DNA from 3 places in the Actinomadura sp. RB99 genome. Region 1 is predicted to be linked to each of the others. Evidence: riboswitches for the same ligand, from Rfam matches in the RefSeq annotation. Region 1 holds a riboswitch; each other region holds the start of a gene.
The links. A riboswitch is a leader RNA that binds a small molecule or an ion and turns the genes downstream of it on or off. The one in region 1 is predicted to bind thiamine pyrophosphate.
Positions count from the first base shown of each region.

Region 2: another riboswitch for thiamine pyrophosphate. It lies ahead of thiO (glycine oxidase ThiO); the one in region 1 lies ahead of amrb99_RS01855 (cytosine permease).
Region 3: another riboswitch for thiamine pyrophosphate. It lies ahead of thiC (phosphomethylpyrimidine synthase ThiC); the one in region 1 lies ahead of amrb99_RS01855 (cytosine permease).

Region 1 is NZ_JABMCA010000001.1:354,976-362,595, reverse strand. Features, by position in the region: gene amrb99_RS01870 (DNA-formamidopyrimidine glycosylase family protein) at 1-134, shown strand, start outside; gene amrb99_RS01865 (SSI family serine proteinase inhibitor) at 210-671, opposite strand; gene amrb99_RS01860 (rhodanese-like domain-containing protein) at 718-1,053, shown strand; TPP riboswitch at 1,115-1,232, shown strand; gene amrb99_RS01855 (cytosine permease) at 1,225-2,595, shown strand; gene amrb99_RS01850 (PAS domain-containing protein) at 2,772-4,655, shown strand; gene amrb99_RS01845 (ATP-binding protein) at 5,054-5,599, shown strand; gene amrb99_RS01840 (arginine deiminase) at 5,753-6,976, opposite strand; gene amrb99_RS01835 (MFS transporter) at 7,042-7,620, shown strand, end outside.
Region 2 is NZ_JABMCA010000037.1:70,095-77,714, forward strand. Features, by position in the region: gene thiE (thiamine phosphate synthase) at 1-536, opposite strand, end outside; gene amrb99_RS28850 (Rv2175c family DNA-binding protein) at 626-1,009, opposite strand; gene amrb99_RS28855 (FAD-dependent oxidoreductase) at 1,079-2,314, opposite strand; TPP riboswitch at 2,421-2,534, shown strand; gene thiO (glycine oxidase ThiO) at 2,525-3,649, shown strand; gene thiS (sulfur carrier protein ThiS) at 3,715-3,915, shown strand; gene amrb99_RS28870 (thiazole synthase) at 3,919-4,716, shown strand; gene amrb99_RS28875 (EamA family transporter) at 4,877-5,854, shown strand; gene pknB (Stk1 family PASTA domain-containing Ser/Thr kinase) at 5,891-7,620, shown strand, end outside.
Region 3 is NZ_JABMCA010000091.1:11,639-19,258, forward strand. Features, by position in the region: gene gdhA (NADP-specific glutamate dehydrogenase) at 1-737, opposite strand, end outside; gene tsaA (tRNA (N6-threonylcarbamoyladenosine(37)-N6)-methyltransferase TrmO) at 815-1,237, opposite strand; TPP riboswitch at 1,328-1,441, shown strand; gene thiC (phosphomethylpyrimidine synthase ThiC) at 1,437-3,161, shown strand; gene amrb99_RS43795 (TetR/AcrR family transcriptional regulator) at 3,426-4,061, shown strand; gene amrb99_RS43800 (metallophosphoesterase) at 4,066-4,902, opposite strand; gene amrb99_RS43805 (NAD(P)H-binding protein) at 5,036-5,920, opposite strand; gene amrb99_RS43810 (AraC family transcriptional regulator) at 6,012-6,953, shown strand; gene amrb99_RS43815 (bifunctional YncE family protein/alkaline phosphatase family protein) at 7,053-7,620, opposite strand, start outside.

The DNA.
Region 1 (7,620 bases):
GCGAGAAATGCCCGGTGTGCGGCGACACGATCCGCGAGGTGTCGTTCGCCGACTCGGCCCTCCAGTACTGCCCCACCTGCCAGACCGGCGGCAAGCCCCTGGCCGACCGCCGCCTCTCCCGCCTCCTCAAGTAGCCCGCGGCGGGCGGGGCGGCCGGTCTTGGACTCGGCCGACCTCGGAAGCTCGGAAACCCGGCCGGCTTCGGGGGCTCAGCGGACCTTGGGGACGGGGCCGAAGACGGGGGCGATCTCGCTCCAGCGGTGCAGCTGGCAGCCGTCGTTGCGCTTGAAGGTCGTGTCGACGGGCTTGCCCCGCCAGGTGCCCTTCACCGTGGCGACCTCCGGGCCGCCGTAGATGTCGGTGCACATCCGGTCCTTGGGGACGGGCGCGAACGGGTCCTTGACCTTGGTGAGGGCGGCGCAGGCGTCGGCGGCCTTCGGGTGGTCGCCGCCGGCCGGGTCGCAGGTCAGCCTGTAGGTCGTGGCGGGAGCCTGGGCCGACGCCTTGACCTGGATGGTGAGGCTGTCGGCCGAGGGGCCCGAGGGCCGTACCGTGGTGGTGCCCGAGGGCCGCTCGGCGGGAAGGGTCTTGACGTGTTCGTCGCCGCAGGCGGCCAGTGAGAAGATCATGGCGAGCCCGGACGAGGCGAGGATGAGCGTCCGATACCGCATGCGTGATTCGACGCGGGGGGGCTTCGCGCGGTTCCATGGGGGTGTGATGATTTTCGGGGACGAGGTTCCGGCGGTGGTCGCCGCCGACGTTCCGCAGGGCGGTTACCTGCTCGACGTGCGCGAACAGAGCGAGTGGGACGCGGGGCACGCGCCCGACGCCGTCCACATTCCGATGGGGCAGCTGGGCGACCGGGCCGGGGAGATCCCGCGGGACCGCGAGATCTTCGTGATCTGCCGGTCGGGGGCGCGGTCGGCGCAGGTGACGGTGGCGCTGAACCAGGCGGGCTGGCTGGCGAAGAACGTGGACGGCGGGATGAAGGGCTGGGCCGAGGCGGGCCGCCCGATGGAGAACGGCGGGGACGGCGAGCCCTACGTGGCCTGACCGCCCTCCGGGAAATACGCCCCCTTTGTAGGGGTTGCGGGCGGTTGTACGATCGGTGCCGACCGATAACCGCGGGAGCTCGGGCCATGAGCCGGGCTGAGAGGGCGGCCTTCCTGGCGTCGCCGACCGCATGAACCTGTCCGGGTAATGCCGGCGTAGGGAGCGTGTCCCGTGACGTCCGACGTCGAGAAGACCCTCGCGCACGAGAGCCCGCGCAACGAGGTCCCGTACACCCTCGACGAGCCCGCCCCGAAGGTGCTCGGCTTCTGGGACCAGAGCGCGTTCTGGGCGAACCTCGGGGTCAGCCTGCTGGCCTTCTCCGGCGCCTACACCGTCCTCGCGCCCGATGCCGCCGGGACGCCGACGCTGGCGATCGCGGCGGGCATCGTCGCGATGATCGTCGGCACCGTGCTGGGCGGGCTGATGCTCGGCCTGGCCGCCGCGCCGGGCGCGCGGACGGGCCAGCCGGCGATGGTGCTGCTGCGCGGCCTGTTCGGCGCGCGGCTGTCGTACGTGCCGACGGTGCTGAACATCGCGCAGCTGATCGGCTGGGGCACGTTCGAGCTGATCGTGATCGCGGACGCGGCGCGCGAGCTGTGGGACGGGGTGCCCCGCTGGGGGTACGTCGTCGCGGCCGGGGTGCTCACGACCGTGCTGACGATCTGGCCGCTCGGGTCGGTGCGGCTGCTGCGCCGGTACGTGACGGTCGCGGTGATCGTCGCGCTCGCCTACTTCTACGTGCAGCTCGTCCGGCAGCCGCTGCCGGACCTGAACCACGGGTCGTGGCACGGGTTCTGGATCGGCGCGGACGCGGCGCTGGCGGTGTCGATCTCGTGGGTGCCGGTCGCCGCCGACTACACCCGGCACGCGAAGAGCGCGCGCGGGGCGTTCGGCGCGGCGTCGGTCGGGTACTCGGTCACGCAGATCGTCGCGTACGTGCTGGGGCTGCTGGCCCTGGCGCTCGTGGGCGGCGACACGGGCAAGGTGTTCGACCCGTTCCTGCACGTCGCGCTGGGCGCGGTGTTCTTCGCGGTGTTCGTGCTCCGGGAGGCCGACCAGTCGTTCGCGAACGTGTACTCCACCGCCGTGTCGATCCAGAACCTGGTGCCGCGCGCCGACCGCCGCGTCCTGTCGGTCGCGCTCGGCGCGGGGATCACCGTGCTGGCGCTGGTGCTGGACATCAACGACTACGCGGGCTTCCTGTCGCTGATCGGGTCGGTGTTCGTGCCGATGCTGGGCGTGCTCGCGGCGGACTTCTTCCTGGGCCGGGGCCGCGCCGGCGGCTGGGACGCGAGCCGCGCCGCGCCGTCCCGGTGGAGCATGATCGCGGCCTGGGTGGTCGGCATCGTCGCCTACCAGCTGATCAACTCCGGGACGATCGGCTGGTGGACGGACCTGTGGCAGCACGTGCGGGACGCGCTGCACTTCACCCCGCAGAGCTGGATGAGCGCGTCGCTGCTCTCCTTCCTCGTCGCGGCCGCCGCGACGCTCCTGATCGGCCGGACGGGCGCCGCCCGCCGGCCCGGTATTACCCGGCGGTAGGGTTGCCGGAGCCGCGCGCCGACGGATGCGCCGCGCCCCGCCGGAAAGGCACGACGGAGATGGCCGATCCCGAGGTCCCCGGGCCCCTGAAGTGGCGTTCCTCCCTTCGCGGGGGTCGCCTGGTGGGAACTTTTCGGCGCCGGTTGCCCGGCGCCGCACCGGGCTCCGGTGGCACGATGACAGGCGTGCAGCACGTCCACGACCCGATCGCGCGCGCCGTCATCGAGAGCGCCGCCGACGCGATCGTGGCCGTCGACCAGAAGCACCGCGTCACCGTGTGGAACCCGGCCGCCGAGCGGATGTTCGGCTGGAGCGCCGAGGAGATGGTCGGGCGCGTCCCGCCGATCGTCCCGGACGAGCTGAAGGCCGAGCACAACGCCGTCCAGGAGCGGCTGCTCACCCGGCGCGCCGGCGAGGGCGAGTCCGAGAAGGAGGGCGGGCAGATCTCGATCGCGACCCGCCGGTTCCACCGGGACGGCCGGCTGATCGACGTGCGGATCGACACGAGCCTGCTGAAGGACCCGGCCGGCACCCCGCTCGGCTGGGTCGGGGTGTACCACCCGGCGGAGGACGACGAGATCGTCCAGCACCACATGACGGAGCGGGCCCGGCTCGTCCGGCGGCTGAACGACATCGTCGCCGACCTGAACGCCGAACTGGACCTCGCCGTCGTGCTCGACCGGATCACGACCGCGCTGATCGAGCTGACCGGCGCGGACGCGGGCGGGTTCGTCCGGATCGAGGGGCAGCGGCTGCGGCTGGTCAGCACGTCGGGCCTGCCCGAGCACCTGCGCGGGACGACCGCCGAGCTGCGCCCGAGCCTGGTCGGGGAGCTGCTGCGGTCCGGCAAGACGGTCAAGCTCGCGACCGGCGAGCAGCGGCTCGGCGACCTGGTCTGGTCCGAGCTGCCCGGCCTGCACACCGTCGCGCTCGGCCTGTCCTACCTGCAGAACCGCCCGTACGGGGCGCTGTACGCGCTGTTCTCCGGACGCAAGATCGGGCACACCGAGCTGGAGCTGCTGGAGCTGCTCGCCGGGCACGCCGGCGTGGCGGTCGGCAACGCCGTCGCGTACGCGGAGGTCGTCCGGCAGCGGGCGCACGAGCGCGCGGTGATCGACTCCAGCGCGGACGGCATCGCGGTGCTCGACCACGACCTCGTCGTCCGGCAGTGGAACCCGGCCGCGCACGCCCTCACCGGGGTCCCGCCGGAGGACGCGATCGGCCGGCCGCTGCCGTTCGACATGCCCGCGCTCGGCGAGATGCTGACGTTCCCGCTGGAGTCGGGCGTCTGGCTGAACGTGCTGGCCGCGGAGATCGAGGAGACCGGCGAGCTGGTCGTCGACTTCCGCGACGTGACGGAGGCCAAGGCCCTGGAGGAGGCGAAGGACCTGTTCCTCGCCACCACCAGCCACGAGCTGCGCACCCCGATCACGGTCGTGCAGGGGTTCGCGTCGACGCTGGTCAACCGGTGGGACGAGCTGACCGACGCCGACCGCCGCGCCGCCGTCGCGACGATCGCCGAGCGCGCCCAGTCGCTCGGCCGGCTGGTGGAGCACCTGCTGCTCGGCTCCCGCGCGGGCGCCGACGAGCTGGCCGTGACGGTCGAGCCGTTCGACCTGACCCGGGTCCTGGAGGGCGTCGTCGCGGGGTTCCGGTCGCTGTCGCCGCTGCACCGGGTGGAGCTGGAGATCGAGCCGGGCCTGCCGCGCTGCCGGGGCGACGCGATGGCGACCGACATCGTGCTCGGGCAGCTGCTGGAGAACGCGTTCAAGTACAGCCCGGACGGCGGGACGGTCCGGGTCCGCGCGAAGGCTAGCCCGGCGGGGATCGCGGTGGCGGTCGAGGACGAGGGGATCGGCATCCGGCCGGGCGACCACGAGCGGATCTTCGAGCGGTTCGTGCAGGGCGAGGCGGGGGACCGGCGCCGGTTCGGCGGCATCGGCCTCGGGCTCTACATCGTGAAGCGGCTGACCGAGGCGCAGGGCGGGACGATCTCGGCGCACCCCGGCACGGGCGACAAGCCGGGCACCTGCATGCGGCTGGTCCTGCCGGCCGAATGACCGCCCGGTCGGTCACTTACCGTGAGGACAGCGCTCCGGCTGCGGCCGGGTGAGTCCGATGTGGCCCGCGGTTTGAGCGATCTTGGCCGGTGGCAGTGTTGCCCCGTGCGGGAAAGTACGGTGGCCACCGGGTGTGACGGACGAAACGCGCGCGCGAGGAGTAACCCGTCCTCCGGCTGGATAGATCCATGGATGGTCGCCGTAGGTGACGGGATCGCCGTCCCGCACCGGGCTCCGACGCCGCGTACGGGGGTGATCACCGTGACCGAACGGCCGGTGACTCGTTGTGCAGGTGGCAAACTGAATCGCTCAGGTTTCCGGCCCAGGCCATCAGGGCATTTCGGTCGTACCGGAAGAGCGGCGACGGGACTGGTCCGAGACAGCGGAACCACGGGGAGGTGAGGGCGTCGAGCGTCGTACTGCTGCCACACGCGCCGTCCAGCGTCGCGGTCGCCCGCAAGCGCCTCAGCTCCGAGCTGGCCGCCTCGGGGGTCTACGAGTCGGTCGTCGACGATGCCAGCGTCATCGTCAGCGAGCTGATCAGCAACGCCCTGCGGCACGCCAGGCCGCTGCCCTCCGGGCAGGTCCGGGTCTGCTGGCTGTGCCGGGGCGACGTCCTGGAACTGGAGGTCAGCGACGGGGGCGCGATGACCGAGCCGCGCCGCGGCCCGGGCACGCTGTCCTCGCTCGGCGGCCGCGGGCTCGGCATCGTCGAGGCCCTGTCGGAGGGCTGGGGCGTCCGGCACGAGGACGGCGCCACCACCGTGTGGGCCGTGCTGCGCACGCCGCGCTCGAACGGCGGTGAGGACGCGGTCTCGCCCGCGCACTCCGACACCGTCGTGCCCGACCTCGCCGACTTTCCGGACCTCATGGACGAACCAGACGAAGGCTTCTACAACGGAACGAGGAATGAGGTGGCCCCAAGTAGGGCATACCCCGCCTAGAAGGACCACTGCCGCACCTTGTATGGTCCTCAACAAGCTCGGGCGCTGTCGTGCCCCCGTCGACACCGCCCGAGCGTCCAACGTGGGAAAGGCCCCGGCATCGCCGGGGCCTTTCGTCGTCCGGAGGAGCCCCCCGTCACGGGGGCTCCGTCGTCAGGGGGCGTCGCGGAGGATCGGGCAGGACATGCAGCGCGGGCCGCCCCGCCCGGTGCCGAGCTCGCTGCCGCTGATCCGGATGACCTCGATCCCCGACGCCTCCAGCTGCGCGTTCGTCTCGATGTTGCGTTCGTACGCCACGCACAGCCGGGGCGCGACCGCGAGCGTGTTGTTCCCGTCGTCCCACTGCTCCCGCTCGGCGGTCACCGGGTCCAGACCGGTGTCGATCACCTTCAGCCGGTCCAGGCCCATCGCGTCCGCCGCCGCCTCCAGGAACGGGCGCGGCTCCGCCACCCGCAGGTCGCCGTCGTCCAGCGTCACCGTGTACGCGGTCAGCGAGTGCGCGACCGGCGGGTACATGACCACGGTGTCGACGTCGACCATGGTGCACACCGTGTCCAGGTGCATGGTCGCCCGCTCCTGCGCGATCGGCACCGCCAGCACCGTGTGCGCCAGCCCCGCCCCGATCACCTGCCGGGCCAGCCGCTCCACGCCCGCCGGGGTCGTCCGCTCGCCCGTCCCGACCGCGATCACCCCCGGGCACAGCAGCAGGACGTCGCCGCCCTCCAGATGCTCCAGCGCCGGCGAGTACACCGGCTCCACCCCGTCGAACCGCGGGTGGTGCGCGTAGATCAGCCCGGTGAGCTGCGCCTCCCGGCGCCGCGCCTCCATCGCCAGGCTCGTCACCGCCACCCGGTCGCCGATCCACGCGCTGTTGTCGCGGGTGAACAGCAGGCCGGGCAGCGGGTCCACGATGAAGTCGAGCCGGTCCATCAGCCGGTACACCAGGCCGTGCCCGGACTTCAGCTCCTCGTGCGCCAGCCCCGCGACCAGCGTCTGCGACAGGTCCTCCGGGTCGAGGTCGCGCAGGTACCCCTCCACGACGCGGCGCAGCTGGTCGCCGAGCCGCAGGTCGACGATCGCGTCCGCGATCGCCTGCTCCCGCGCCGCCTCGTACTCCAGCGCGTCCTGCAGCAGCTCGGTGACGTACAGCACCTCGACGCCGCGCTCCCGCAGCGCCTCCGCGAACGCGTCGTGCTCCTCCTGCGCGCGGCTCGCCCACGGGATCGCGTCGAACAGCAGCTTGTCGCTGTTGCGCGGCGTCAGCCGCTTCAGCTCCGCGCCCGGACGGTGCAGCAGGACCGTCCGCAGCCGCCCGACCTCGCTGGTCACCCGGTGCTCGTGCACGTCCGGTGCCGTCGTCCCCGTTGTCTGCGTCACACCAGAAGTCTAAGTCGGCCCGTTCCGCCGGAGCCTCCGGCCCGTTCCTGTGCCACGATCCGAGGGTGATCCGGGGGCTTTCACTGCATTTGACCGCCGCGACGCTGCTGCGGGTGTCCGCCGAGGGCGTCGCGACCGCGCTCGTCCTGACCGTCCAGGCCCGGACGGGGCACGCCGCCACCGCCGGCTACCTGCAGACCGCGATGACGCTGCCGTACGTCGTCAGCGGGCCGGTGATCGGGAACGCGCTGGACCGGATGGCGCGCCCGCGCCGCGCCGTCGTCCCGCTGGCCCTCGCCTACGTCGCCGCGACCGGTCTGCTGCTGGCGATGGCGGGCGGCTCGCCGCTGGTCGCCGCGCTGTGCGTCGCGGCCGTGATCGGCTGCGCCGAGCCGATCGTCGTGGCGCTGACCAGCCTGCTGCCGCGGTTCGTGCCGGCCGACCGGCTGTCGCGCGCGTACGGGCTGGAGGCGTCGAGCTACAACGTCGCCGCGATCGTCGGCCCCGGTCTCGCGGCGGGCGTCGCCTCGTTCGCGGGCGGCCGGTACGCGGGGGCGGGCATCGTGGCGAGCGCCGTCCTCGGGCTCTGCGTCCTCCCCCTGCTGCCCTTCGCCGGACCGGCCCCCGCGTCCGCCGAGCCCGGC
Region 2 (7,620 bases), on a different contig from region 1:
CCGATCGCGAACCACGGGCGGGGCTGGCGCTGCGCCGCCACGTACTCCAGCAGCTTCGCGCCGGGCGCGTGGCGTCCCGGCTTGGTCGGCGTGGGCCACACCGGGCCCGCGCAGAAGTAGTCCACGCCCGGCTCGGCGGACGCCGCGGACGCCTGCTCGTCGGAGTGCGTGGACCGGCCGATCAGCACGTCCCCGCCGACGATCTCGCGGGCGGCCGGCACCGGCAGGTCGTCCTGCCCGAGGTGCAGCACGTCGGCGCCGACCGCGCGGGCGACGTCGGCGCGGTCGTTGACCGCCAGCAGCGCCCCGTGCCGCTCGCACGCCGCCCGGAACACCTCCAGGTAGGCCATCTCCTGCCGGGCCTCCAGGCCCTTCTGGCGCAGCTGGACGATGTCGACGCCGTTGCCGAGCGCCGCGTCCAGGAACGCGGGAAGGTCCCCCTGCCGCTCCCTCGCGTCCGTGCAGAGGTAGAGGCGGGCGCGGCTGAGCCGGGCGCGCAGCGCCACGGCCCGTTCGGTCGGGATGTGCCTGGACACGGTGGGGGCGGTTTCCTTTCGGTGGGCATGCGGCGCGGGGCCACGCGCGGCGGCGTGACCCCGCGGCCGGTCCGCTCGGTCGGTTCGGGTCAGAATGCCAGGGCCTGGGCGCGTCGCCGCACCTCGGTCCCCCGGTTCTCGCTGAGCGCCTGGACGGGCGTGCCGGGCAGCGTGTCGTCGGCGGTGAACAGCCAGCGGAGGGTCTCGACCTCGTCGAAGCCGGCGTCCGACAGCAGCGTCAGGGTGCCGGACAGGCCCTTGATGACCTGGCCCTCCCGGATGAACGCCGCCGGCACCATCGGCTCGCCGTCGCGGCGGACCGACAGCAGCTTGCGCTCGCTGATGAGCTGCTTGATCCGGCTGGTCTTGATGCCGAGCCGCTCCGCCGCCTCCCGGAGGGAGAGCCAGTCGCCGGCGAGGGCGTCGGTGCGGGGGTCCAGTGCGCTGTCAACGGTTGCGTGCGTCTGGGTCACGCCCCCTTGCTACCACGCCTTCGGAAGCCTCAAACCCACCCGGCCGCCGTTACCGGCGGTCGGGTTCCGCTACCGGCGAACGGCCTGGCGGACGGGCACGTCCGGGTCCGCGATCGCCTCCGGATCCACCGGCGTCCCGGCCGCGATCACCCGCCTGGCCTGCACCAGGTCGCGTGGGCTGTCCACGGTCAGGATCGCGTCGAGCCGGTCGCCGGTCAGCCACGCCACCGCCCACTTGCGGCCGGACGGGTCGCCGCGGTGGACGAGCCGCTCGGACCGCGCGTGGTGCCCGGCGTACTGCACCATCCGGCCGAACTGCTCGGACCAGAAGTAGGGGGCGGCGTCGTAGACCGCGTCCTGGCCGAGCAGGGCCGCCGCGGCGACGTCGGGGGCGTTGAGGGCGGTGTCCCAGTGCTCGACGAGGAGCCGCCTGCCGTACCGGTCCGACCACCAGGCGGCGCAGTCGCCGACCGCGACGACGTCGGTGCGGACGGTGCCGGCCTCGTCGTCCGCCACGGCCCGGAACGAGCCGTCGGTGACGACGCCGCGCTCCAGCAGCAGGCCGGAGCCCTCCAGCCAGCCGAGCGCGGGCCGGACGCCGATCCCGACGACGACCTCGTCGGCGGCGATCCGCTCGCCGCCGCCGGGGCCGGCGAGGGCGAGGCCGCCGTGCTCGACCGCGGCGACCTTGACGCCGGTGCGCAGCTCGACGCCCGCCTCGGCGTACCAGGGGATGGTGAGCGCGCCGATCTCCTGGCCGAGCGCGACGGCGAGCGGGGTGTCGGCGGCCTCGACGACGGTGACGGCGCAGCCCTTCTTCGCGGCGGTGGTGGCGACCTCGGCGCCGATCCAGCCCGCGCCGACGATCACGATCCGGGCGCCCTCGGTGAGGCGTCCGCGCAGGTCGCGGGAGTCGTCGATGGTGCGCAGGACGTGCTGGCGGCCGTCGCCGGGCAGCGTGACGGGCTCGGCGCCGGTGGCGATGACCAGGCCGTCGAAGGGCAGGTCGCCGGCGGTGGTCGCGACGGTGCCGCCGCCCCGGCCGTCACCTCCCGGCGCGTCGAGGCGCAGCGCGGTGGCGCGCTCGCCGAGCAGCAGCTCGCAGCGGAGCGCGTCCCAGTCGGCGTCCACGGTGGTGTCGTCGGAGTCGCCCGCCAGCACCGCCTTGGACAGCGGCGGCCGGTCGTACGGCATGTGCCGCTCCGCCGAGACGAGGGTCAGCTCGCCCTCGTACCCCTTGCTCCTCAGTGCCTCGGCGGCCCGCACGCCCGCCAGCCCGCCGCCCACGACGATGACCCTGTTCATGGGCGCCCACCCTAACCGGGGCCGCCGGAGCGCTTTTGGACGGGTGTCCAGACAGGTGCATTCGGGGTGTTGGCCGTATGGTGGGGCATAGCGGCACGTGCACAACACAACAGAGCGCGGGAGTCCGGTGCGACCGGGCTGAGAGGGCGGCTGAGCGGGCCGCCGACCGCCACGACCTGATCCGGATCATGCCGGCGAAGGGAGCGCGCATTGCGGATCGTGATCATCGGGGCCGGGGTCATCGGCCTGGCCACCGCCTGGCGGGCCGCGCAGGGCGGCGCCGCCGTCACCCTGGTCGACCCGGCGCCCGCGAGCGGCGCCTCGTCGGTCGCCGCGGGCATGCTGACCCCCGTCAGCGAGCTGAGCTACGGCGAGGAGCCGCTGCTGCGGCTCGGCCTCGCCTCCCGCGACCGCTACGGCGCGTTCGCCGCCGAGCTGGCCGAGGCCACCGGCCTGGACACCGGCTACCGCGACGACGGGACCCTCCAGGTCGCGTTCGACGCCGACGACCTGAAGCTCCTGGACGACCTGCGCGCCTTCCAGGAGAGCCTCGGCATCCCCGTCGAGGCCCTCACCGGCCGCGAGTGCCGCAGGGCCGAGCCGATGCTGGCGCCCGGCGTGCGCGGCGGCCTGCTCGCGCCCGAGGACGGCTCGGTCGACCCGCGCCGGCTCGCCCCGGCGCTGCTGGCGGCGGGCGAGCGGCTGGGCGTCCGGCTGGTGCGGCGGCGCGCGGAGGGCCTGCTGGTCGAGCGCGACGCGGCCGCCGGGGTCCGGCTGGACGACGGCGCCGAGATCCGCGCGGACCGGGTGCTGCTGGCCGCCGGGCCCTGGTCGGGCGACCTGGCGGGCCTGCCCGCCGGGACCGTTCCACCCGTCCGCCCCGTCAAGGGCCAGGTGATCAGGCTCCGCACGCCGGTGCCGTTCCTGCGGCGCACCACCCGCGGCCTGGTGAAGGGCTCGTCGGTCTACCTGGTGCCGCGCGCGGACGGCGAGATCGTCATCGGCGCCACGCAGGAGGAGCTGGGCTTCGACACGCGGGTCACCGCGGGCGGCCTGTGGGAGCTGCTGCGGGACGCCCGCGAGCTGCTGCCCGGCCTCACCGAGCTGGAGTTCGCCGAGGTCACCGCGGGCCTGCGGCCCGGTTCCCCGGACAACGCCCCGCTGATGGGCCCCACCGCGCTGCCCGGCCTCTACCTCGGCACCGGCCACTTCCGCAACGGCATCCTGCTGGCGCCGGTCAGCGCCGACGCCCTCGCGGCGATGCTGCTGGACGGCCCCGTGCCCGAGGTGGCCGCCCCGTTCTCCCCCGCCCGCTTCTCCCCCGGACCGCAGTGAGGAAGGCCGCGCAGTGATGCGGGCCGCAGTGACGAAGGTCGTGCAGTGATGAAGGTCGTGCAGTGATGAGGATCATCGTGAACGGAGAGCCGCGCGAGCTGCCGGACGGCGCGTCCGTGGCGCAGGCGGTCGCGGCCGTCACCACCGCCGCGTCCGGCGTGGCGGCCGCGCTGAACGACGAGGTCGTCCGGCGCTCGGCGTGGGAGGCGACGACGCTGCGCGAGGCGGACCGCCTCGAGGTGCTGACCGCGGTGCAGGGAGGCTGACCGGTGACACGGGACACGACGAACGACGCCGCCGCCGACGCCCTGGTGATCGCCGGCGAGGAGATCGGCTCCCGGTTGATCATGGGCACCGGCGGGGCGCCGAGCATGCACGTGCTGCGCGAGGCGCTGACCGCGTCGGGGACGGCGCTCACCACGGTCGCGATGCGGCGGGTGGACCCGTCGGCGCGCGGCTCGGTGCTGGACGTCCTGGGCGAGTGCGGCATCCGGGTGCTGCCGAACACCGCGGGCTGCTTCACCGCGGGCGAGGCCGTGCTGACCGCGAAGATGGCGCGCGAGGCGCTCGGCACGAACTGGGTCAAGCTGGAGGTGATCGCGGACGAGCGGACGCTGCTGCCGGACCCGATCGAGCTGGTGGAGGCCGCCGAGCAGCTCGTCGACGACGGCTTCGTCGTCCTGCCCTACACCAACGACGACCCCGTGCTCGCGCACCGGCTGGAGCAGCTCGGCTGCGCGGCGGTGATGCCGCTGGGCTCGCCGATCGGGTCGGGGCTCGGCATCCGCAACCCGCACAACATCGAGCTGATCGTCGAGCGGGCGGAGGTCCCGGTGATCCTGGACGCGGGGCTCGGCACCGCGTCCGACGCCGCGCTGGCGATGGAGCTCGGCTGCGACGCGGTGCTGCTGGCGACCGCCGTCACCCGCGCGCAGTCGCCCGCCCGGATGGCCGCGGCGATGCGGCACGCCGTCGAGGCCGGGCGGCTCGCCCGGCTGGCGGGCCGTATCCCCAAGCGCCGCTACGCCCAGGCGTCCTCGCCGTTCGAGGGCCTCGCGTCGTCCTGAGAGCTCATTGAAGCCGAGCTAAAGCTTCGGCTGTAGAAATATTCGCTGGACCTGAACGGTGGACGTCCACAGACTGAAGGGCGTCCACCGGACGGGCCGCCCGCAACCGCGCCGCACCCTTCGGTGTTCATGGAAGCGTCCCGAACCTAAGGTGCGTCACATGCAACAGGGCAATGCCCCGCAAGCGGGCGTCGACCGGCTCGCCGTCGCGGCGGCGGCCGTCACGGTCGTGCTGTGGGCCTCGGCGTTCGTCGCGATCCGCAGCGCAGGCGCGGAGTACGGCCCCGGCGCGCTGGCCCTCGGCCGGCTCCTCTCCGGGACCGTCGTGCTCGCCGTCATCTGCCTGGTGCGCCGCGAGGGCCTGCCGCCGAGGGGCGCCTGGCCCGGCATCGCCGCGGCGGGCGTGCTGTGGTTCGGCGCCTACATGGTCGCGCTGAACTGGGGCGAGCGCCTCGTGGACGCCGGCACGGCGGCCCTCGTGGTCAACATCGGCCCGATCCTCATCGCGCTGCTCGGCGGCTGGCTGCTGAAGGAGGGCTTCGCGCCGCGGCTGCTGGCCGGCATGGCGGTGTCGTTCGCGGGCGCCGCGATCGTCGGGCTGTCGATGTCGGGCGACGGGGGCTCGTCGGTCGGCGGCGTGCTGCTGTGCCTCGTCGCCGCCGTGACGTACGCGTTCGGCGTCGTCAGCCAGAAGCCGGCGCTGCGGCACGCGACGCCGCTGCAGTTCACCACCTGGGCCTGCGCGATCGGCGCGGTCGTCTGCCTGCCGTTCGCGCCGCAGCTGGTCTCGCAGGCCGCCGACGCCCCGGCCGCCGCCACCCTGAACATGGTGTACCTCGGCGTCTTCCCGACCGCGATCGCCTTCACCACCTGGGGCTACGCGCTGGCCCGGACGTCCGCCGGGAAGATGGGCGCCACCACCTACGCCGCGCCCGCGCTCGTGGTCGCGATGTCGTGGCTGTTCCTCGACGAGGTCCCCGGCCTGATCACGCTCGGCGGCGGCGCCCTGTGCCTCGCCGGCGTCGCCGTCTCCCGAAGCACCCGCGGCCTGCGCCGCGGCCGCCCGGCCGCCGCCGCGGCGGACCCGCCCGCGCCCGCGTCCGACCCGCGGCTCATCGATGCTCATACTCACGACTGATGAGAACATCCGTCATTCGCCCGTAAACTCGCCTCGATGGACACGTCGGTTGCAGATCCACTCGTCGGGCAGGTGCTCGACGGGCGCTACCGCATTGAGTCCCGGATCGCGCGCGGCGGCATGGCCACCGTGTACGTGGCCCGCGACCTCCGGCTGGACCGCACGATCGCGATCAAGGTGATGCACGCCGGGCTCGCCTCCGACGAGGACTTCGTCGCCCGCTTCATCGGCGAGGCCAAGGCCGCCGCGGCGCTCTCGCACCCCAACGTCGTCGCCGTGTACGACCAGCGCTCCGACGGCGAGCACGTCTTCCTGGTGATGGAGTACGTCCCGGGCCGGACGCTGCGCGACGCGCTCACCGAGCTCGGCCGGCTCGGCCCGCGCGCCGCCCTGGAGATCATGCAGCCCGTCCTCGCGGCGCTCGGCGCCGCGCACCGGGCCGGCCTCGTGCACCGCGACGTCAAGCCGGAGAACGTGCTGATCTGCGAGGACGGCACCATCAAGGTCGCCGACTTCGGCCTCGCCCGCGCGGAGAGCGCGAGCAAGATGACCAAGACCGGCATGATCATCGGCACGGTCGGCTACCTCGCGCCCGAGCAGGTGCTGCAGGGCACCGCCGACGTCCGCTCCGACGTCTACGCCGCCGGGATCATGCTGTTCGAGCTGCTCACCGGCCGGCTCCCCCACCAGGCCGACACGCCCCTCGCCGTCGCCTACAAGCACGTCAACGAGGTCGTCCCGCCGCCGTCCAGCGTCGTGCCCGGCATCCCGCAGCGGGTGGACGAGCTGGTCACCGACGCCACCAGCCACGACCCGGCCCGCCGCCCCCAGGACGCCAACCAGTACCTGGCGGAGGTCGCCGAGGTCTTCGGCGGCCTGCCGCGCGACTTCGACCGCCGCATGGAGGAGGCGTCCCGCACCACCACCAGCGTGCTGGAGACGCCGCCCGCCGCGCCGCCGCAGGGTCACACCGCCGTCCTCGACCCGAGGAGCGCGCCCGAGACCCTCCCGTCCGGGTACGCGCCGCGCTCCCGCGCCGACCGGGCGCTCGGCGCGCTCACCGGCAAGTACGTGCTGATCGCCATCGGCGCCATCGCCGCCGTGGTCCTCGGTTGGGCCGTCTGGTACCAGACGTCCGGCCAGTACGACCACATCCCCTCCCAGATCATCGGGATGAAGGTCGCGGACGCCCAGCGCGAGCTCGACCACGCCGGGCTGGACGTCCGCGTCGCCACCGCCGTGTACGACGACCACGTCCACAAGGGCATGGTCGCCAAGAGCGACCCGCCCGCCGGCGCCCGCATCGCCAAGGGCCAGACCGTCACGCTGACCCCGTCGAAGGGCATCACCCCCCGCGAGGTCCCGGACGTGTCCGGCAAGTCCCTCGACGACGCGAAGCGGACCCTGCAGAACAAGGGCTTCACGATCGGCAAGACCAGCACGACGCCGTCGCAGCGCGTCGGCAAGGACAAGGTCGTCGGCACCGACCCGGACGCGGGCGAGAAGCAGTCCCCCGACAAGCCGGTCGACATCATCGTCAGCAGCGGCATGTCCATGCCGAACGTCGTCGGCACCGACGGCGACACCGCCGCCAACCAGCTGCGCTCCATGGGCCTGAACGTCACCGTGGAGAAGAAGAAGGTCGACGGCAAGCCCGCGAACACCGTGGTCAGCCAGGACCCGGCGGAGGGCACCGGCGTGTCCAGCGGCGACGACGTCACCATCGTCGTCAACAAGCGCGACTGCATCGTGGACGCGGGCCCCAT
Region 3 (7,620 bases), on a different contig from region 1:
ACGGTCTGGCCGTCCAGCTCCTCGCCGCGCTTGCGGAGCATCTCGGCGGTGAACATCACGTTGCCGTAGCCGGTGGCCTCGGTCCGGCACGCCGACCCGCCCCAGGGCTGGCCCTTCCCGGTGAGGACGCCCGCCTCCCAGCGGTTGCTGATCCGCCGGTACTGGCCGAACAGGAAGCCGATCTCCCGGCCGCCGACGCCGATGTCCCCGGCCGGGACGTCGGTGTCGTCGCCGATGTGGCGGTGCAGCTCGGTCATGAACGACTGGCAGAACCGCATCACCTCGGCGTCCGAGCGGCCGCGCGGGTCGAAGTCGCTGCCGCCCTTGCCGCCGCCGATGCCGAGACCGGTCAGCGCGTTCTTGAAGATCTGCTCGAAGCCGAGGAACTTCACGATGCCGAGGTTCACCGACGGGTGGAAGCGCAGGCCGCCCTTGTACGGGCCGAGCGCGCTGTTGAACTCCACCCGGAAGCCGCGGTTGACATGCACCGCGCCGGAGTCGTCGGTCCACGGCACCCGGAAGACGATCTGCCGCTCGGGCTCGACGAGCCGCTCCAGCACCCCCTGGCCGGCGAGCTCGGGGCGGGCGGCGACGGCCGGTCCGAGCGACTCCAGCACCTCGTGGACGGCCTGGTGGAACTCCGGCTCCCCCGGGTCGCGGACGAGGACGCGCTCGTAGGCCTTGTCCAGCACGGTGTGCGTGCCGGTCGCGTTCTGCGGCCGGGGGGAAACGGGCATGCCGGGTCCTTCCTCAGACGGTGATCATGCCTCTCCACTTTAGGCGGTGGTCTGGACCACCGCGGAGCACGGGCCGGTCAAAGGCCGGTACCCCCCGCGAGAACGGGCTTGACGTCCAGCACCGGCGTGCCGTCGAGCGCCTCCAGGCCGCGGACGCGCACGCGCCGCCCGGTGACCTGGAGGATCTCCACGGGGTGCAGGCCGATCGGGTTCGGGCGGGCCGGGGAGCGGGTGGCGAACACGCCGGTCTCGGGGTTGCGCGGGTCGTCGCGCGGCCGGGTCCGCAGCACGTCCCGCGGAGCCAGGTGCAGCCAGGTGAGCACGATGATCCGGTCGCCGTCGCCGAGCCCCTCCAGGGCCGCCTGGTACGACGGCTCGAAGACCAGCCACGCGTCGGGGGCGCCCTCCGTCCCCTGCTTGGGCGCCTCGGCGCGGTCGCTGAGGGGGGACGACACGTGGCCGACGGGTGTGAGGGCGAAGTCATCGCGGATGTTCTCCATGCCCTGATCCTCCCAGCCCCGTCGCGCGGGCGCGTTCTACCCCGGCGGCGGTGGTTGCCGCAACGGGGGTGCGCCGGGTTACCGTCGAGCACGACAGATCGCGGGGGCCCGGCGAACCGGGCTGAGATAGCGGCTGGGACGGCCGCTGACCGCATGAACCTGACCGGGTAATGCCGGCGTAGGGAGAGATCGAGTCGTCATGACCGAATCCGTGGTTCCAGCTGCCCGCAAGACCTACCTCCAGGGTTCCCGCCCGGGGGTGCGCGTTCCCATGCGGGAGGTCCCGCTGACCAACGGCGACGTCGTCGTCCTGTACGACACGTCCGGGCCGTACACCGACCCCGACCACGAGACCGACGTCCGCAAGGGGCTGCCCGCGCTGCGGGAGGCGTGGATCGCCGAGCGCGGCGACACCGAGCCGTACGACGGGCGGGCGGCGCGCCCCGAGGACGACGGGCGCCGCTCCGCGCCCGCGGCCGACGGGCCGCTCCCCCGCAGGCCGCGCCGGGCGAGCGGCGGCGCGGTGACCCAGCGCGCCTACGCGCGGCGCGGGGAGATCACCGCCGAGATGGAGTTCGCGGCGCTGCGCGAGGGCGTGGCGCCGGAGTTCGTCCGCGACGAGCTGGCGGCGGGCCGGGCGGTGCTGCCCGCCAACGTCAACCACCCGGAGATCGAGCCGATGGTCATCGGCCGGAGCTTCCTGGTGAAGGTGAACGCCAACATCGGCAACTCGGCGGTGGCGTCCTCGATCGAGGACGAGGTCGAGAAGATGACGTGGGCGACCCGCTGGGGCGCCGACACGATCATGGACCTGTCGACGGGCCGGGACATCCACACCACCCGCGAGTGGATCCTGCGCAACTCGCCGGTGCCGGTCGGGACCGTCCCGCTGTACCAGGCGGTGGAGAAGGTCGGCGGCGACCCGGCGGAGCTGACCTGGGACGTCTTCCGCGACACCGTGATCGAGCAGGCCGAGCAGGGCGTCGACTACATGACCGTGCACGCGGGCGTGCTGCTGCGGTACGTGCCGCTGACGGCGCGGCGGAAGACCGGCATCGTCTCGCGCGGCGGGTCGATCATGGCGGCGTGGTGCCTGGCGCACCACGAGGAGAACTTCCTCTACACCCGCTTCCGCGAGCTGTGCGAGATCTTCGCGGCCTACGACGTCACCTGGTCGCTCGGCGACGGGCTGCGGCCCGGCTGCATCGCGGACGCCAACGACGAGGCGCAGTTCGCGGAGCTGCGCACGCAGGGCGAGCTCACCCGGATCGCCGCCGAGTTCGACAACCAGGTGATGAACGAGGGCCCGGGCCACGTCCCGATGCACAAGATCAAGGAGAACGTGGACCTGCAGCAGGAGTGGTGCGACGGCGCGCCGTTCTACACGCTGGGGCCGCTGACCACCGACATCGCGCCGGGCTACGACCACATCACCTCGGCGATCGGCGCCGCGATGATCGGCTGGCACGGCACCGCGATGCTCTGCTACGTCACGCCGAAGGAGCACCTCGGGCTGCCGGACCGCGACGACGTCAAGGCCGGCGTGATCGCCTACAAGATCGCGGCGCACGCCGCCGACCTGGCCAAGGGGCATCCGGGCGCGCAGGCGTGGGACGACGCGCTGTCGGACGCGCGGTTCGACTTCCGCTGGGAGGACCAGTTCGACCTGTCGCTGGACCCGGACACCGCGCGGGCGTTCCATGACGCGACGCTCCCGGCGGCGCCGGCGAAGACCGCGCACTTCTGCTCGATGTGCGGGCCGCACTTCTGCTCGATGAAGATCACCCGGGACGTCCGCCGGTACGCCGGCGAGCACGGACTGGCCGAGGAGGAGGCGCTCGCCGCCGGGATGCGGGAGAAGGCCGGGGAGTTCCGCGCCGGAGGCGGGCGCGTGTACCTGCCGCTGGCGCCCGGCGGTTCCTGACCGGGGACCGGGCCGGGAGACCGGTCACCGGCGCCCTCGGTGAGGGCGGCCCCCTTCCCTCACCGGAGCCCGCCGCGAACCGCGTGCCGCGGCGGGCTCCGGCCGCTCGGATCCCCCCTCGCGGGACACCGGCCGGGCGGACACGGCCGCCTGCCCGGGGTGGCGCGGCGCGCTGCGACTAGACTTCAGGGAACGTTCCAACACCGCGGACCGTCCCCCTGCACGCCGCGGTCGCGCACGCGTCAGGAAGGACCGGGGACCCAGGTGACCAGCGACGACACGCCGCGCACCCGTGCGCCGCGCGCGGACGTCCGCCGCAACCGCGCCCGGCTGCTCGCCGCTGCGCGCGAGATGTTCCTGCGCGACGGCGCGGGCGCCTCCCTGGAGGGCGTCGCCCGCCTGGCGGGCGTCGGCGTCGGGACGCTCTACCGCCACTTCCCCACCCGGCAGGACCTCCTGGAGGCGCTGCTCGCCGACGCCTACGACGCGCTCGCGGAGCGGGGCCGCGAGCTGCTGGAGTCGCCGGAGCCGGGGCGGGCGCTCCTCGCGTGGCTGGACGACTTCGTCGCCGCCGTGTCGGTGTTCCAGGGGACGGCCCCGTCCGTCCTGGTCTCCTTGCGCGGCGAGCGCTGCGAGGCGTTCCGGTCGTGCCGCGCCATGCGGGACGCGGGCGCTGCGCTGTTCGCGCGCGCGCAGGAGTACGGCGAGGCGCCCGCCGGGGCCGCGTTCCTGGACGTGCTGAAGCTCGCGGGCGGGATCGCGATGGCCGGCGAGCGGGAACCCGGCGCCGCCCGGCGGCTGCTTTCCCTCGCCGCGTCCGGCATCGTCCCCAGCGCCGCGCACGGCGAGAGCGGCGCCGCGCACGACGGGTCGGGCGGCGCGCCGGACCCGTCCGGCTGAGGCGTCAGTTCTCGGCGGGGACGGGGAGGACGCGGCGCGGCCCCTCCGGCCCGCCGCCCTTCGCGCGCCATTCGCGCGGGTAGCCGACCGACACCTCGATGTGCGGCACGCCGTCCGTCCAGATCGTCCGGGGGATGTGCAGGTGGCCGTACACGACGGCGACGGCGCCGAACCTGGAGTGCCATGACTCCGTGCGCTCGGTGCCGCACCACTGCGCGAACTCCGGGTACCAGAGCACGCGGGTGGGTTCGCGGACGAGCGGCCAGTGGTTGACCAGCACGGTCCGGGTGCCGGGCGCGAGGGCCGCGAGCCGCTCCTCGGTGTAGGCGATCCGGGCGTCGCACCAGGCGTCCCGGGTGAGGTGCGGGTCCGGGTGCAGGTAGACCTCGTCGGTGCAGACGACGCCGGAGTCGTGCGCGATCTTCAGCGCCTCCTCCTTGGTGGACGCGCCGTCCGGCCGGAACGTGTAGTCGTACAGCAGGAAGAGCGGGGCGACCGTGACCGGGCCGTCCGCGCCGTCCCAGACCGGGTACGGGTCCTCGGGCGTGAGCACGCCGAGCCCGCGGCACATGTCGACGAGCCGCCGGTAGCGGGCCTCGCCGCGCAGGGCCACCGGGTCGTCCTTGACCGTCCAGAGCTCGTGGTTGCCGGGGACCCACAGCACGCGGTCCCACCGCCCGGCCAGCACGCCGAGCGCCCACTCGACGTCGGCGAACCGCTCCGCGACGTCGCCCGCCACGATCAGCCAGTCGCCCGGCGCCGCGGGCTCCAGCGCCTCGACGAAGGCGCGGTTCTCGGGGAACCCGACGTGCAGGTCGCTGATCGCGTACACACCGCTCATGCCGTGATCGTAAGCGCAAACCGGGCGCGGCCCGCGCCCGGCGGGCGGGCGCGGGCCGCGGCCGGGGCGGGGATCGCCGTGCCCGGCCGTGCTTCCTCCAGGTCAGCCGCTCGACGCGGCGGACGGGGCGGGTTCAGGCGTTCCAGATGCCGGTGGCGGCGGTCTCGCGGGCGTAGTCGGCGAAGTCGCGGGCCTCGCGGCCGAGGGCGCGGCGGACGCCGTCGGCGGGTTCGGCGTTGCGGCCGTCCAGCACGGTGGTGAACAGGTACGTCAGCAGGCCGGCGACCTCGCCGGGGAGGCCGTGCTCCTTGAGCGCCGCCGCGTAGTCGTCCGCGCCGACCCGCACGTAGGCGATCTCGCGTCCGGCGGCGCGGCCGATCTCGGCGACCGCGTCGGCGAAGGTCAGCGCGCGCGGCCCGGTGACCTCGTAGACCTCTCCGGCGTGCCCGGCGCTGGTGAGGGCGGCGACGGCCACGTCCGCGATGTCGTCGGCGTCGGCGAACGGCTCGGGCACGTCGCCGGCCGGCAGGACGACCTCGCCGGCCCGAACCGGGTCGAGCAGGTAGTCCTCGCTGAAGTTCTGCGCGAACCACGCGGCCCGCACGATCGTCCACTCCAGGCCGCAGTCGCGGACGACGCGCTCGCACGCCCGCGCCTCCTCCTCGCCGCGCCCGGACAGCAGCACGACCCGGCGCACCCCGGCGGCCGCCGCCGCGGCGGTGAAGGCACCGATCGCCTCGGGCGCGCCGGGCGCGGCGAGGTCCGGGTAGTAGGACAGGTAGACCGACTCGACGTCCCGCAGGACCGGCGCCCAGGTCGTCCCGTCCGTCCAGTCGAAGCCGGGGACCGCTGACCGCGAGCCCATCCGGACCGGGACGTCCAGGGACTCCAGCCGCTCGACGACCCGCCGCCCGGTCTTCCCGGTCCCGCCGAGCACGAGGACGAGCCCGGTCTCCAGGGCGTTCCCGCCGATGTTCCCGCTGGTGTTCTCGCTGATGTTCCCGCTGGTGTTCGTCATGTCCTGGAGTCAACCGCCGGGCGCGCCCGTCCGACATCGTTGAGACGCTCGGCTCCATGCGCGAGCGTCCAGAGCCTTTACGCTGAGCGGCATGGACGCCCTGACCGACCTTCTCGACGGCCCCCGCGCGCACGGAGCGTTCATGATCCGCTCGACGCTGAACCCGCCGTGGTCGATGCGGATCCAGGACGAGGCGCCGCTGACGCTGGTGGCCATGGTCCGCGACGAGGCCTGGGTGCTCCCGGACGAGGGCGCGCCCGTGCACCTCCGCCCCGGCGACCTGGTCATCTGCCGCGGTCCGGACCCGTACGTCGTCGCGGACGACCCGTCCACCGAACCGCAGATCGTCATCCACCCGGGCCAGCGCTGCACCACCCCGGACGGGACGAGCCTGTCGGAGGCGATGGACCTCGGCGTGCGCGCCTGGGGCACCGACCCGGACGGCAGGGCGGTGATGCTCGTCGGCACCTACGAGACGCGCGGCGCGGTCACGCAGCGGCTGCTGGCCGCGCTGCCGCCGCTGGCGGTCGTGCGCGGCGACACCTGGCGGTCGCCGCTGGTGGGGCTGCTCGACGAGGAGATCGTCAAGGACGAGCCCGGCCAGGAGGTCGTGCTCGACCGGCTGCTGGACCTGCTGCTGATCCAGACGCTGCGCGCGTGGTTCTCCCGGCCGGAGGCCGAGCAGCCCGGCTGGTACCGGGCGCACGGCGACCCGGTCGTGGGGCCCGCGCTGCGGCTGCTGCACGACGACCTCGCGCACCCGTGGACGGTCGCGGACCTGGCCGCGAGGGTCGGCGCGTCGCGGGCGGCGCTCGCGCAGCGCTTCGGCAGGCTGGTCGGCGAGCCGCCGATGGCGTACCTCACCGGCGTCCGGCTGGCGCAGGCCGCCGACCTGCTGCGCGAGAGCGACGCCACCCTCGACGCCGTGGCGCGCCGGGTCGGCTACGGGACCGCGTTCGCGCTCAGCACCGCGTTCAAGCGGGAGCACGGGATGAGCCCGCAGGAGTACCGCTCGGGCGCGGCGACCGCCTGACGCCCGGGGGCCGCCCCGGCGGGCGCCGGCTTGGACGTGCGGCGGCCCGCCGGGATGGATCCCCGGCGGGCCGCACGCGGTGGACCGTGCCGGTCCGGATCAGCCGTCGGCGTCCGGCGACGGCAGGTAGCGGCCGGGCACCTCCGCCGGGGTGAGAATCTTCTTCTCACCCGGGTACGGCTTGGTGAACCCGTGGGTCAGGTACCACGTGTAGTGGTCCATCTGGTCGGGGTTGGCGCGGTCGGGCTGCGGGTTCTGGTCGTTCTGGTGCTGCTGCCGGTTCCAGGCGTCCCACAGGCTCGCGACGCCCTTCTCCCCCGCCGGCACCGCCGGGGTCGGCGACTGGGCGGGGGCGAGCGACGCCCTGGTGGTCGGGACGGGGTCTTCACCGCAGGCCGGCGGCGTCTTGAGCCCGTAGGTCAGCGGGACGCGGTTCTGCACGGCGGTGAACGGCGTGTAGTCGGGCCGCCCGGTGAACGCGGTGTACATCGGGGTGGCCGCGCTGTCCTTCTGGTTCATCGGGCGCACCCCGAGGATCTGCTCGATGGTGCGAACCACGGTGATCTGCGAGTAGTAGTGGCTGTCGACCTTGCCGTGGTTGGCGTAGGGGCTGATGACCTGCACCGGGCCGCGCGCCCCGTCGACGTGGTCGACACCGTCCTGGGTG